2 regions of the Streptomyces odontotermitis genome follow, and region 1 is predicted to be linked to the other one. Evidence: riboswitches for the same ligand, from Rfam matches in the RefSeq annotation. Region 1 holds a riboswitch; the other holds the start of a gene.
What was found. Region 1 has a riboswitch for ZMP and ZTP ahead of glyA (serine hydroxymethyltransferase). Riboswitches for the same ligand answer to the same signal wherever they lie in the genome.
Positions count from the first base shown of each region.

Region 2: linked by a shared signal. The riboswitch ahead of ACQB60_RS20960 (bifunctional 5,10-methylenetetrahydrofolate dehydrogenase/5,10-methenyltetrahydrofolate cyclohydrolase) and the one ahead of glyA (serine hydroxymethyltransferase) in region 1 are both predicted to bind ZMP and ZTP.

Region 1 covers NZ_JBNJLS010000019.1:118,978-126,156, forward strand. The annotation lists gene ACQB60_RS35840 (hypothetical protein) at 1-234, shown strand, start outside; gene ACQB60_RS35845 (glutathionylspermidine synthase family protein) at 267-1,454, shown strand; gene ACQB60_RS35850 (SAM-dependent methyltransferase) at 1,520-2,305, shown strand; gene rocD (ornithine--oxo-acid transaminase) at 2,318-3,520, opposite strand; ZMP/ZTP riboswitch at 3,642-3,734, shown strand; gene glyA (serine hydroxymethyltransferase) at 3,787-5,058, shown strand; gene trpS (tryptophan--tRNA ligase) at 5,220-6,230, shown strand; gene ACQB60_RS35870 (2'-5' RNA ligase family protein) at 6,314-6,901, shown strand; gene dprE2 (decaprenylphospho-beta-D-erythro-pentofuranosid-2-ulose 2-reductase) at 6,922-7,179, opposite strand, start outside.
Region 2 covers NZ_JBNJLS010000007.1:5,506-12,684, reverse strand. The annotation lists gene ACQB60_RS20975 (TetR/AcrR family transcriptional regulator) at 1-487, shown strand, start outside; gene ACQB60_RS20970 (acyl-CoA synthetase) at 474-1,991, opposite strand; gene ACQB60_RS20965 (penicillin acylase family protein) at 2,142-4,556, shown strand; gene ACQB60_RS20960 (bifunctional 5,10-methylenetetrahydrofolate dehydrogenase/5,10-methenyltetrahydrofolate cyclohydrolase) at 4,624-5,526, opposite strand; ZMP/ZTP riboswitch at 5,549-5,634, opposite strand; gene ACQB60_RS20955 (hypothetical protein) at 5,812-6,078, shown strand; gene ACQB60_RS20950 (acyl-CoA synthetase) at 6,110-7,179, opposite strand, start outside.

The sequences.
Region 1 (7,179 bases):
ACCGACGGCTACCGCATCGTGAGCGACAGCAACTGCGCGTCGGGCGCGCAGGGCTCATCGTCGTCCCGCAAGGGTTCCCCGGGGTCCTTCGGCACCGGCAGGCAGGGCCGCGTGGACGCCGCCTGGTACTACGACGCGGACGTCACCGGCCGCCGCGCGGACGACGGCACGTTCAGCCGCAGCGAGGCTGTGGACAGGAACGGCTTCGGCTGCTCGGGCAGCGGCGGCGGCTGAACGAACAGAGAGCCAGAGACAACCGCACCCCCATGAAACGCCACACCACCACCCCCCGCCCCGGCTGGCAGCAGACAGTCGAGGACCAGGGCCTCATCTACCCGCTCACCCGCTACCCGGACGACACGCTGCGCCCGTACTGGGACGAGTCCGCGTACTACGTCTTCTCGCTGCCCGAGGTGGAGGCGCTGGAGGAGGTGGTCGAGGAACTGCACGCGATGTGTCTCGCGGCGGCGGAGCACCTGGTCAGCCGCGACCGGCTGGCGGAGGACCTGGGCATCACCGACCCCCGCCTCACCGCGCTCGTCAAGGAGTCCTGGCGCCGCAGGGCGGAACTCCCGTCCCTCTACGGCCGGTTCGACCTGCGGTACGACGGGACGGGCCCGGCGAAGCTCCTCGAGTACAACGCGGACACCCCGACCTCCCTCGTCGAGGCGGCCAGCCCCCAGTGGTTCTGGATGGAGGAGCGCTTCCCGGGCGCCGACCAGTGGAACTCCCTCCACGAGCGCCTGGTCGAAGCCTGGCGGAAGCAGGCCGAGCTGCTCCCGCCGGGCAGCCCCCTCTACTTCGCGCACTCCGCGGGCGACGAGCTCGGCGAGGACCTGATGACGGTCGCGTATCTGCGGGAGACGGCCGACCAGGCGGGCCTGGCCACGGAGTCCATCTCGATGGAGGACATCGGCTGGGACGGTCTCTCCGGCCGCTTCGTCGACAAGAAGCTCCGCTTTGTGCGCAGTTGCTTCAAGCTCTACCCCTGGGAGTGGCTGGCCACGGACCGCTTCGGCCCGCACGTCCTGGACACCCTGGACAACGGCGGCGGCACGGGCAGCACGCTGTGGATCGAACCCGCCTGGAAGATGCTGCTGTCCAACAAGGCGCTGCTCGCGGTCCTCTGGGAGCTGTATCCGGGCCACCCGAACCTGCTCCCCGCCTACCTGGACGGCCCGCGCGACCTCGCCGCCACGACGGGCTGGGTCGCCAAGCCCCTCCTGGGCCGGGAGGGCGCGGGGGTGACGGTCCACGACCCGGGTGCCCCCGCCGCCGTACGCGAAGAGCCCTGCTGCTACCAGGAGTTGGCGCCGCTGCCGGACTTCGACGGCAACCGCACGGTGCTGGGCGCGTGGGTCGTCGAGGGGGAGGCGGCGGGCCTCGGCATCCGGGAGTCCGCGGGCCTGATCACGGACGAGTACGCCCGTTTCCTGCCCCACGTGATCCTCTGACCGCCGGAGAATTCTTTGAACTCCCCGGCGGAGACGTCCCGTTGTGCGCCGCATACCCTGCACCCATGGACGACAGGATCAATACAAGCCAGCCGCACACGGCGCGCATCTGGAACTACTGGCTCGGCGGCAAGGACAACTACGAGGTGGACCAGGCGGCGGGCGACCAGATCCGCGAGCTCCACCCCGGCATCGGGGAGTACGCCCGCGCCGACCGGGTCTTCCTCGGCCGCGCGGTGCAGCACCTGGTGGCGAAGGAGGGCATACGGCAGTTCCTGGACATCGGTACGGGCCTGCCCACCGCCGACAACACCCACGAGGTGGCCCAGCGCCTCGCCCCGGAGTCCCGCGTCGTCTACGTGGACAACGACCCGCTGGTCCTCGTCCACGCCCGCGCGCTGCTCACCAGCACCCCCGAGGGCCGCACCGACTACCTCGACCAGGACCTGCGCGACGTCGACGTGATCCTCGAACAGGCCGCGAAGACCCTGGACTTCAGCAAGCCCGTCGCCCTGATCCTGCTCGGCGTCGTCATCTTCCTCGACGACGACTCCGAGGCGTACGGCGTCGTGCGGCGCGTCATGGACGCCCTGCCGTCCGGCAGCCACCTCGTCCTCAGCCACACCATCACCCGGCCGGACATGCCCGACGTGGACGCCGCCGTCGCGTTCTGGAACGAGCACGGCACCCCGAAGCTCACCCAGCGCACCCCCGAGCAGATCACCCGGTTCTTCGACGGCCTTGACCTCCTCGAACCGGGCGTCGTGTCGTGCAACAAGTGGCGTGCGGACGCCGCCGAGGGTCCGCTGGAGGACGTGGCGATGTTCGGCGGCGTCGCACGCAAAGCCTGAACCGGCAGCCGGTCAGCTGAGGACGGCCCGCAGCTGGTCGAGCCCCCAGTCCAGGTCCTCCTTGCTGATCACCAGGGGCGGCGCGAGCCGGATCGTGGACCCGTGGGTGTCCTTCACCAGGACGCCCCGGTCCATCAGCTTCTGCGAGATGTCCCGCCCCGTCCCGTACGCGGGGCTGATGTCGACCCCGGCCCACAGCCCGCGCCCGCGCACCGCCGTGACCTTCCCGGTGCCGGTGAGCAGCCCCAGCTCGGCGTGCAGGTGCTCGCCCAACTCGGTGGCGCGGGCCTGGAATTCGCCGGTGGAGAGCATGTCGACGACCTCCAGGCCGACCGCGCAGGCGAGCGGGTTGCCGCCGAAGGTCGAGCCGTGCTCGCCGGGGTGGAAGACGCCGAGCACGTCGGCGTCGGCCACCACCGCGGAGACCGGCACGACGCCGCCGCCGAGCGCCTTGCCGAGCAGGTACACGTCGGGCACCACGCCCTCGTGCTCACAGGCGAAGGTGCGCCCGGTGCGGCCGAGGCCGGACTGGATCTCGTCCGCCATGAAGAGCACGTTCCGCTCCCGCGTCAACTCCCGTACGGCCGCGAGGTATCCGGGCGGCGGCACCAGGACGCCCGCCTCGCCCTGGATGGGTTCGAGCAGCACGGCCACCGTGTTCTCGTCGACGGCCGCCCGCAGCGCCTCCGTGTCGCCGTACGGGACGATCTCGAAGCCCGGCGTGTAGGGGCCGAAGTCGGCGCGCGCCTCGGGGTCGGTGGAGAAGCTGACGATGGTCGTGGTGCGGCCGTGGAAGTTGTCGGCCGCCACGACGATCTTCGCCCGCCCGTCCGGCACGCCCTTGACCCGGTAGCCCCACTTCCGCGCCGTCTTCACGGCCGTCTCGACCGCCTCGGCGCCGGTGTTCATGGGCAGCACCATCTCCTTGCCGCACAGCTCGGCCAGGCGCGTGCAGAACGCCGCGAACCGGTCGTGGTGGAAGGCCCGCGAGGTCAGCGTGACCTGGTCGAGCTGGGCCTTCGCGGCCTCGACGAGGCGGCGGTTGCCGTGTCCGAAGTTGAGCGCCGAGTACCCGGCGAGCATGTCGAGGAAGCGGCGCCCCTCGACGTCGGTCATCCATGCGCCGTCGGCCGAGGCGATCACGACGGGCAGCGGGTGGTAGTTGTGGGCGCTGTGGGCTTCGGCCTGGGCGATGAGGGCTTCCGTAGCGGACACGGGGTCTCCGTTCTTCGGCACACACGGCGGATGGGAGGCGGGGCTCGTGGCCCAATTCCTATCGTCGCTCGCATCGCGGACAGGGAAACCTGCCGTACCGGCGCGCCCGTTACTGTGTTCTCACCGGCAGGGCGACTGGCGTACGGGGAACCGACCCCGAGGGAGCCCCGCCATGGGTAAGACCTTCGAGGTGCCGCCCGCCTGGGCACCCCGGGAGCACGTCACGTACGGACACGACCTGACCGCATGCCCCGGAGGCCACCACCATGACTCTCCCCTTGTCGCACCCCGCCCTCGCCGCCGAGGACCCCGAGCTCGCCGGCCTCGTCGGCGCCGAGGAGCAGCTCCAGGCGGAGACGCTGCGCCTGATCCCCAGCGAGAACTACGTCTCCACGGCCGTCCTCGAGGCCACCGGCACGGTCCTGCAGAACAAGTACAGCGAGGGCTACCCGGGCCGCCGCTACTACGAGGGCCAGCAGGTCATCGACCAGGTGGAGCGGCTCGCCCAGGACCGCGCCAAGGCCGTCTTCGGCGTCGACCACGCCAACGTCCAGCCCTACTCCGGCTCCCCGGCCAACCTCGCCGTCTACCTGGCCTTCGCCGAGCCCGGCGACACCGTGATGGGCATGGCCCTGCCGATGGGCGGCCACCTCACGCACGGCTGGGGCGTCTCGGCGACCGGCAAGTGGTTCCAGGGAGTGCAGTACGGGGTGCGGCAGGACACCGGGCTCGTCGACCTCGACGAGGTGCGCGACCTGGCCCTCAAGGAGCGCCCGAAGCTGATCTTCTGCGGTGGCACCGCGCTGCCCCGCACCATCGACTTCGCGGGCTTCGCGGAGATCGCCCGCGAGGCCGGGGCCGTCCTCGTCGCGGACATCGCCCACATCGCGGGCCTGGTCGCGGGCGGCGCCCACCCCTCGCCCGCCGAGCACGCCGATGTGATCTCCACGACCACCCACAAGACCCTGCGCGGCCCGCGCGGCGCCCTGCTGATGTCCCGCGAGGAGCACGCCAAGGCCATCGACAAGGCCGTCTTCCCCGGGCTCCAGGGCGGCCCGCACAACCACACCACCGCAGCGATCGCCGTCGCCCTGCACGAGGCGGCGAGGCCGGACTTCCGCACCTACGCGCACGCCGTGGTCGCCAACGCCAAGGCCCTCGCCGACGCCCTCCTCGCGCGCGGCTTCGACCTTGTCTCCGGCGGCACCGACAACCACCTGATCCTGATGGACCTCACCCCCAAGGACGTCCCCGGCAAGGTGGCCGCGAAGGCGCTCGACCGGGCCGGGATCGTCGTGAACTACAACACCGTCCCGTACGACCCGAGGAAGCCCTTCGACCCCTCCGGCGTCCGCATCGGCACCCCGTCCCTCACCTCGCGGGGCCTCACCGCCGACCACATGCCGACCGTCGCCGAGTGGATCGACCGGGGCGTCACCGCAGCTCGTGCGGGTGACGAAGAGACCCTCACCAAGATCAGGGCCGAAGTGGCGGACCTGATGCGGTCGTTCCCGGCGCCGGGCCTGCCCACGGACTGAGCCGACGGCCGGGCGGGGAACAGGCGCCGAACCGGTACGGGCCGTCCCGCACCTGTTCCGCACCTGTTCCCCACCTGTCGCAGTCACCTGAGAGAATGCTGAGCATGGCCACAGACCGCCCGCCCGTCTCCCACCACCACCCTCAGGGGAATGGCTCCGCCATGCAGCGTCTCCCGCGAGTACTCTCCGGAATCCAGCCCACCGCAGGCTCGTTCCACCTCGGCAACTACCTCGGCGCGGTGCGCCAGTGGGTGGCGCTGCAGGAGTCCCACGACGCCTTCTACATGGTGGTGGACCTGCACGCGATCACGGTCCCGCAGGACCCGAAGGAGCTGCGCGCCAACACCCGGCTCGCGGCGGCCCAGCTCCTGGCCGCCGGGCTCGACCCGCAGCGCTGCACCCTCTTCGTGCAGAGCCACGTCCCCGAGCACGCCCAGCTCGCCTGGGTCATGAACTGCCTGACGGGCTTCGGCGAGGCGTCCCGCATGACGCAGTTCAAGGACAAGGCCAGCCGGCACGGCGCGGACCGCGCCTCCGTCGGCCTGTTCACGTACCCGGTCCTGCAGGTCGCCGACATCCTCCTGTACCAGGCCGACCAGGTCCCGGTCGGCGAGGACCAGCGCCAGCACGTGGAGCTGACCCGCGACCTCGCCGAGCGGTTCAACGGTCGCTACGGGGACACGTTCACGGTCCCGCAGCCGTACATCCTCAAGGAGACGGCGAAGATCTTCGACCTCCAGGACCCGTCGATCAAGATGAGCAAGTCGGCGTCGACGCCGAAGGGCGTGGTCAGCCTCCTCGACGAGCCGAAGGCGACCGCGAAGAAGGTCAAGAGCGCCGTCACGGACACCGGCAGCGAGATCGTCTACGACGCCGAGAACAAGCCGGGCGTCAGCAACCTCCTCTCCATCTACTCCACGCTCACGGGCACCGGTATCGCGGAACTGGAGCAGAAGTACACCGGCAAGGGCTACGGTGCGCTGAAGACGGACCTCGCCGAGGTCATGGTCGACTTCGTGACCCCGTTCCGGGACCGCACCCAGCAGTACCTGGACGACCCGGAGACGCTCGACCAGATCCTGGCCAAGGGCGCAGAGAAGGCGCGCGCCGTCGCCGCGGAGACCCTCGCCGAGACCTACGACAAGGTGGGCTTCGTGCCCGCCAAGCACTGAGCGCCCCTGCCGCCGCTGCCAAGAGACAGCACGGCGCGCGGCATCATCACGGCACAAGCCATCACGAGGAACGGGAGTACGACGTGGGGACCGTAACGATCGGCGTCTCGATCGCGGTCCCGGAGCCTCACGGCAGCCTGCTCCAGGAGCTGCGCGCGGGCTTCGGCGACCCCGCGGCACACGGCATCCCCACCCACGTCACGCTGGTCCCGCCGACCGAGGTGGATGCCGGGGCGCTGCCCGCGGTGGAGGCGCACCTGGTCTCCGTCGCCGCGGGCGCGCGCCCCTTCCCGATGCGCCTGTCCGGCACGGGCACGTTCCGCCCGCTCTCTCCCGTCGTGTACGTGCGGGTGGTGACGGGCGGCTCGGCCTGCGCCTGGCTCCAGGAGCGGGTCCGGGACGCGTCCGGCCCGATCGTCCGTGAACTGCAGTTCCCGTACCACCCGCACGTCACCGTCGCGCACGGCATCTCCGAGGAGGCGATGGACCGGGCGTACGAGGAGCTGGCGGACTACGAGGCGGAGTGGCCGTGCACCGGCTTCGCCCTGTACGAGCAGGGCGCCGACGGCGTCTGGCGCAAGCTGCGCGAGTTCGCCTTCGGCGGCGGGGGCCCGATCGTCCCGCCCCAGGCCCAGGCACCGGCGGCCCGGGGCACCCTGCCCGCGCGCTGAGCGGGCGGGCCCGCCACCGCCTATACGGGCAGCTTGCGGAACACCGGCCTCGGCACATGCCGCAGCGCCGACATGACGACCCGCAGCGCCCCCGGCACCCACACGGTCTCCGACCGCCGCCGGAGCCCGTTCTCGATGGCCTCCGCGACGGCGTCCGGCGTCGTCGCCATCGGGGCCTCCTCCATCCCGGCGGTCATCTTCGACCGTACGAAGCCGGGCCGCACGACCATCACATGCACCCCGGTCCCGTGCAGGGCGTCACCGAGCCCCTGCGCGAA
Region 2 (7,179 bases), on a different contig from region 1:
GCTGCACGCCGCGATCCTCGAAGAGCTCCTCGGCGCGGTCGACCTCACCCCGGCGCGGGCGGACGGCGACTGGCGCGACCGGCTCGCCGCGGTCCTCGACTCGTACACACGCGTCCTGTTCGACAACCCCAGCCTCGCCCACTCCGCCCTGGTCTCCCGCCCCTCGGGCCCGAACTACCTCTCCCTGGTCGAGGCGCTGCTCGCCCTCCTGCACGAGGGCGAGGTGCCCGACGCCCAGGCCGCGTGGGGGATCGACGTGCTGCTCCAGGTGGCCACGGCGACGGCGGCCGAACACTCCACCCGCTCCCACTCCACGACGGCCGAGGGCGAGGACAACGCGATCGCCACCGCCGTGCGCGACGCCGACCCCGCCGCGTACCCCCGCATCGCGGCCCTCGGCTCCGACCTGGTCTCCGGCTCCCCGGAGGAGCGCCTGGCGTGGATCTTCCGGGCGGTCATCAACGGCGCCCGGGTCACGCCCCGCTGAGCCGGTCCCGCAGCTCCCGCTTGAGGATCTTGCCGCTGGCGTTGCGGGGCAGGGCGTCCACGAACACGATGCGCTTGGGGGCCTTGAAGTGGGCGAGCTGCTCGCGTGCGTGGGCGAGGAGCTGGGGCTCGGTGACGTCGCCCCTGCGGACGACCACCGCCGTCACCGCCTCGATCCAGCGCTCGTCCGGGAGCCCGATCACCGCGGCCTCGGCGACCTCCGGGTGCTGGTACAGGACGTCCTCGACCTGGCGTGAGGCCACCAGGACACCGCCGGAGTTGATGACGTCCTTGACCCGGTCGACGACGGTGAAGTAGCCCTCGGCGTCGCGCACCGCGAGGTCGCCCGAGTGGAACCAGCCGTCGCGGAACGCCTCCGCGGTCTCCTCGGGCTTGTCCCAGTAGCCCTCGCACAACTGCGGGGAGCGGTAGACCACTTCGCCCCGGGTGCCGTCGGGCACCTCCTTGCCCGACTCGTCGACGACCCGGGCCTCCACGAACAGCACGGGCCGCCCGCAGGAGTCCATGCGGCCCTCGTGCTCGTCGGGCCCGAGGACCGTGGCGAGGGGGCCGATCTCGCTCTGGCCGAAGCAGTTGTAGAAGGCCAGGCCCGGGAGGCGGGCGCGCAGCCGCTCCAGTACCGGTACCGGCATGATCGACGCCCCGTAGTACGCCTTGCGCAGCGCGCTCAGGTCGCGGGTGGCGAAGTCGGGGTGGTTCGACAGGCCGATCCAGACCGTGGGCGGGGCGAAGAGGCTGTCGGCCCGGCCCGCCGCCACCAGGTCGAAGATCCGGCCCGCGTCGGGGGCGTCCAGGACCGTGTTCTCCGCGCCGACCGCCAGATAGGGCAGCAGGAAGACGTGCATCTGCGCCGAGTGGTACAGCGGCAGCGAGTGCACGGGCCGGTCGGTCTCCCTGAGGTCCAGGGCGTGCAGCGCGCTCACGTACTCGTGGACGAGGGCGCGGTGGGTCATCATCGCGCCCTTGGGGAGGGCCGTCGTGCCGGAGGTGTAGAGGAGTTGGGCCAGGTCCTCGGCGGCGGGCTGCGGACCGTCGTACGGAGGGGTCGCGGCGAGGCGGACGAGGAGCGAGTCGTCGGCGTCGCGCAGCGGGAGGGTGCGGAGGGAGCCCGGGAGGCGGGGGGCCAGGTCCGGGTCGGTGAGGACCAGGGAGCTGCCCGACTGGCCGACGATGTAGGCGAGTTCCTCGCCGGTGAGGTTCTGGTTGACCGGGACGTGCACCAGGCCCGCGCGGGCGCAGGCGAGGAAGCCGATCAGGTAGGCGTCCGAGTTGTGGGCGTAGGCGGCGACGCGGTCGCCCGGCGCGAGGCCCTCGTCGTGCAGCACGCGGGCCGCCCGCGAGACGGCGTCGTCGAGTGCGGCGTAGGTCCAGGAGCGGTCGCCGTAGTGGAGCGCCGCCCGCCGTGGCGTGCGCCGCGCGCTGCGCCGCAGGACGCCGTCGACCGTGTTGTCGCGTACACCCGTCGCACCCGTGAGGCCCGTCATGGCGTGATCCTCGGGGGCGTCGGGGACGCCGGTCAAGGGGGGTGCGGCGGCACGAAAGACACGAGTCAACACGGTGTACCTGCCAGTGACCTACCGCTTAGTATGCGCAACTGCACCTTCCGTCGGACGAGTTGGGAGGCACGAAAAGGCATGCTGCGTACCCGCACCAGACGCTTGACCGCCACCGGCATCACCCTGTTGACCGCCGTGGCCCTGCTGCCCGCGTCGGCGCACGCCGAGCCGGAGGGCGGCGCACGCCGCTCCGGCGGCGGTCTGTCCGCCACGATCCGCTACACCCAGTACGGCATTCCGCACATCGTCGCCAAGGACTACCAAAACCTCGGGTTCGGCACCGGCTGGGCGCAGGCCGCCGACCATGTGTGCACGCTCGCCGAGGGCTATGCGACGGTGCGCGGCGAGCGCTCGCGCTACTTCGGGAAGGACGGGAAGCCCGACGGCTCCCTGTCGTCGGCGACCACGAACCTCTCAAGTGACCTGTACTTCCGGGGCGTTCGGGACGCGGGCACGGTGGAGAAGCTCGTCGCGAAGCCCGCGCCCGTCGGGGCGAGCCGGGACTCGAAGGACCTGATGCGGGGCTTCGCCGCGGGCTACAACGCCTGGCTGAAGCAGAACCGCGTCACCGACCCGAAGTGCAAGGGCGCCGACTGGGTCAAGCGCATCGAGCCGCTGGACGTGGCCCGGATGGGCTTCGCGGTGCAGGTGCTCGGCGGGCAGGGGCGGGCCGTCGACGGCATCGCCGCCGCCGCTCCCCCGGCCGCCGCCAGCGAGCGGCACGCGCCCGACCCGGCGAAGACCGGCAGGGCCGCGCGCGAGCTCCTGTCGACGGAGGACGCCGACATGGGCTCCAACGCGGTGGCGTTCAGCGGGAGGACCACGGCGAACGGCCGCGGCCTGCTGCTCGGCAATCCGCACTACCCGTGGCACGGCGGCCGCCGCTTCTGGCAGTCGCAGCAGACGATTCCCGGTGAACTCAACGTCTCCGGCGGCTCGTTGGTCGGCACGTCGGTCGTCAACATCGGCTTCAACGGCAACGTCGCCTGGAGCCACACCGTCGCGACCGGCACCACCCTGAACCTCCACCAGCTCACCCTCGACCCCGCGGACCCCACCGCGTATCTGGTGGACGGCAAGCCGGAGAAGATGACCCGCCGGACGGTCACGGTGCCCGACAAGAGCGGCACGCCCGTCACCCGCACCCAGTACTGGACCCGGTACGGGCCCGTCGTCGCGGGCCTCGGCGCCGATCTCCCGCTGACCTGGACGAAGACCACGGCGTACGCCCTCAACGACCCCAACGCGGTGAATCTGCGCGGCAACGACACCGACCTCGGCTTCGGCAAGGCCCGCTCCACCGCCGACATCCAGCGCTCCCTGCGCGACACCCAGGGCCTGCCCTGGGTGAACACCGTCGCCGCCGACCGCGCGGGCCACTCGCTGCTCAGCCAGTCGCAGGTGCTGCCGCGCATCACCGACGACCTGGCGGCGCGCTGCTCCACGCCGCTCGGCAAGGTCACGTATCCGCAGGCGGGCCTGGCGATCCTGGACGGTTCGCGCACCGACTGCGCGCTCGGCCGGGACAAGGACGCCCTGCAGCCCGGCATCTTCGGGCCGTCGCGGATGCCGACCCTCAAGGACGCGCCGTACGTCGAGAACTCCAACAACAGCGCCTGGCTCACCAACGCCGACCACCCGCTCACCGGCTACGAGCGGATCTTCGGGGACATCGGCACACCGCGCTCCCTGCGCACGCGCGGCGCCGTCGAGGACGTCTCGGCGATGGCGAGGAAGGGCAAGCTGACGGTCTCCGACCTGCAGAAGCAGCAGTTCGCGGACCGTGTGCCCGCCGGTGACCTGGCCGCCGACGACGTCGCGCGCGCCTGTGCGGCGCTGCCCGGCGGGACGGCAACGGGCAGCGACGGCAAGCCCGTTGACGTACGCACGGCGTGCGCGGCGCTCGCCTCCTGGGACCACGCGATGACGGCCGGGAGCCGGGGCGCGCTGCTCTTCGACCGCTTCTGGCGCAGGTTCACGGCGACGGTGCCGAAGGCCGAGCAGTGGAAGGTGCCGTTCTCGGCGGCCGACCCGGTGCGCACCCCGAACACGGTCAACACCGACGCGAAGGGCTTCACGGCCGCCCTCGCCGACACGGTCACGGAGCTGACCGGCGCGGGCATCGCCCTGGACGCCCCGCTCGGCGAGAACCAGTTCGTCACGCGCGGCGGGAAGCGGCTGCCCGTCCACGGCGGCACGGAGGGGCTCGGCGTCTGGAACAAGGTCGAGGCCGACTGGAACGCCCAGGGCGGCGGCTACACCGAGGTCCAGCACGGCTCCAGCCACATCCAGGCCGTCGGCTGGGACAAGGGCCGCTGCCCCAAGGCCCGCACGCTCCTGACCTACTCCCAGTCCCCGAACCCCGGCTCCGCCCACTTCAGGGACCAGACGGAGCTGTTCTCGCAGGGGCGCTGGGTGACGTCGCGGTTCTGCGAGAAGGACATCCTGAGCGACCCGGCGCTGAAGGTGCAGCGGGTGCGCGAGCGCCGGTAGCCGACCGCGCCTCGCATACGGGTGTCCGGCCCGCCCCTTCTCGGAGGAGAGGGCGGGCCGGCTCGCGTCAGCCGAGGCCGAGTTGGCGCTGCGCGGCCTCCACCGTCTGGGCGAGGAGCACGGCGATGGTCATGGGCCCGACGCCGCCCGGCACGGGCGTGATGAGGCTCGCCCGCTCCCGGGCGGTGTCGAAGTCGACGTCCCCGACGTTCCCCGGGTTGTAGCCGGCGTCGATCACGACGGCGCCCGGCTTGATGTCCGCACCGGCGATGAAGCGCGGCCGGCCGACGGCGGCGAGCAGGACGTCGGCCTCGCGCACGATCGCGGAGAGGTCGGTGGTGCGGGAGTGGCAGTACGTGACGGTGGCGTCCCGGCCGAGCAGGAGCAGGCCCGCGGGCTTGCCGAGGATGGCGCTGCGCCCGACGACGACGGCGTGCTTGCCGGTCAGGTCGACGTCGTACGCGTCGAGGAGCCGCATGATCCCGCCGGGCGTGCAGGAGACGAAGCCGGGCAGCCCGAAGCCCATCGCCGCGAAGGAGTGCATGGTGACGCCGTCGACGTCCTTGGCCGGGTCGATGGCCTCGAAGGCGGCCCGCTCGTCGATGTGGGGTCCGACGGGGTGCTGCAGCAGGATGCCGTGCACGTCCGGGTCCGCCGACAGGGCGCCGATCGTGTCGACCAGCTCGGCGGTGCCGACGGAGGCGGGCAGGGCGACGTGCCGCGAGGTGATGCCCGCCTTCTCGCAGCGGGCGCGCTTCATCCGGACGTACGTCACCGAGGCCGGGTCCTCGCCGACGAGGACGGTCGCCAGACAGGGGGCCGTACCGGTGCGCCGCCTGATGTCGGCGGCGGCCTCCGCGCTCGACGCGACGATGCTCCGGGCGAGTCCGGTGCCGTCCATGAGCCGGGCCGAGCGCTGATCCGAGTGCTGATGCGAAGGCTGAGCCGACGACTGCTGTATGCGGGCCATGTGCCACTCCTGAGCCTCAGAGGTGAGTCGCCCAGGCGCACGGCATCGGCAGGAAGCCGGGCCGCTCCCCGGTGGTGCTCCACCTCAGCGCCAGTCACGGCCCGCGGCCATCGTAGTCGGCCCGCGCGGACGGCCACCCGAGGGGACCTTCGCCTCATGCGGCAGGCCCCGCGCCACGCGAGAATGACGGATCCGACCAGCGACATCCGACCAGCGAAATCCGACCAGCGACTCCCGCCCGGCGGCCTCGACCGGCGGTCCGGCCACGAACGGAGGGGCAGACCGGTGACCACCCCGGCCAACGGCTACACCCACTACGCCAAGCCCGCGCAGTTCCTCCTCAAGGACGAAGAGGTCCACCTGGGCGGCCACTGGTACCGGGTGAGGCGTATCACGGTGCTGCGCGACCGCGTCAAGGTCACGTTCGACGGCGGGCACGTCCGCGAGTACGCCCCGCACGAGTCGTTCCCCGTGCGCCGCCCCGCTCAGTGGATCGCGCCTCGGCACACGGGGGTCGCGTGGGGGATGCCGGGCGGGGCGGGCCGGCGGTAGGCGGCGCCCGCTGCGGCGCCCCCGCGCTCGATCACACCGCGCGCTCCCGTCCCTCCCAGTACGGGTCCCGCAGCCGCCTCTTGTACAGCTTGCCGTTCGGGTCGCGCGGCATCGTCTCGATGAAGTCGACGCTCTTGGGGCGCTTGTAGCCCGCGAGTTGGGTCTCGCAGTGGGCGAGGATCTCCGCCGCGAGGGCCTCCCCGGCCTCGTAGCCCTCGGCGACCTCGACGACGGCCTTGACCTGCTCGCCCCAGTCGTCGTGCGGGATGCCGAACGCGGCGGCGTCGGCGACGGCGGGGTGGGTCAGGAGTCCGGCCTCGATCTCGGCGGGGTAGATGTTGACGCCGCCCGAGATGATCATGTCGATCTTGCGGTCGCGCAGGAAGAGGTAGCCGTCCTCGTCGAGCACACCGAGGTCGCCGACCGTGAAGAAGTCGCCGATGCGGTTCTTCTTCGTCTTGGCCTCGTCCTTGTGGTACGAGAAGCCGCCGGTCTTCATCTTCATGTAGACCGTGCCGAGTTCACCGGCGGGCAGCTGGTTGCCGTCGTCGTCGTAGACCGCCAACTCGCTGATGGGCCACGCCTTTCCGACCGTGCCCGGCTTCTTCAGCCAGTCCTCGGCCGTCGCGAACGCGCCGCCGCCCTCGCTGGCCGCGTAGTACTCCTCCACGCAGGTGCCCCACCAGTCGATCATGCCGCGCTTGACGTGGTCGGGGCAGGGCGCGGCGCCGTGGATGGCGTGCCGCATCGAGGACACGTCGTAGCGGTCCTTGGTCTCCTGCGGGAGCGCGAGGAGGCGGTGGAACTGGGTCGGCACCATGTGCGTGTGCGTGCACCGGTACGTGTCGATGACGCGCAGCATCTCCTCGGGCGTCCACTTGTCCATGAGGACGACGGGGTGCCCGATGTTCAGGGCGGCGCCCGCGAACTGGAGCACGGCCGTGTGGTAGAGCGGCGAGCAGACGAGGTGGACGTTCCCGTCGAACGGCTTGATGCCGAAGATGCCGAGGAAGCCGCCGAGGTACGCCTCCTCGGGGAGCTTGCCCTGCAGCGGCCTGCGGATGCCGCGCGGGCGCCCCGTCGTACCGGAGGTGTAGTTCA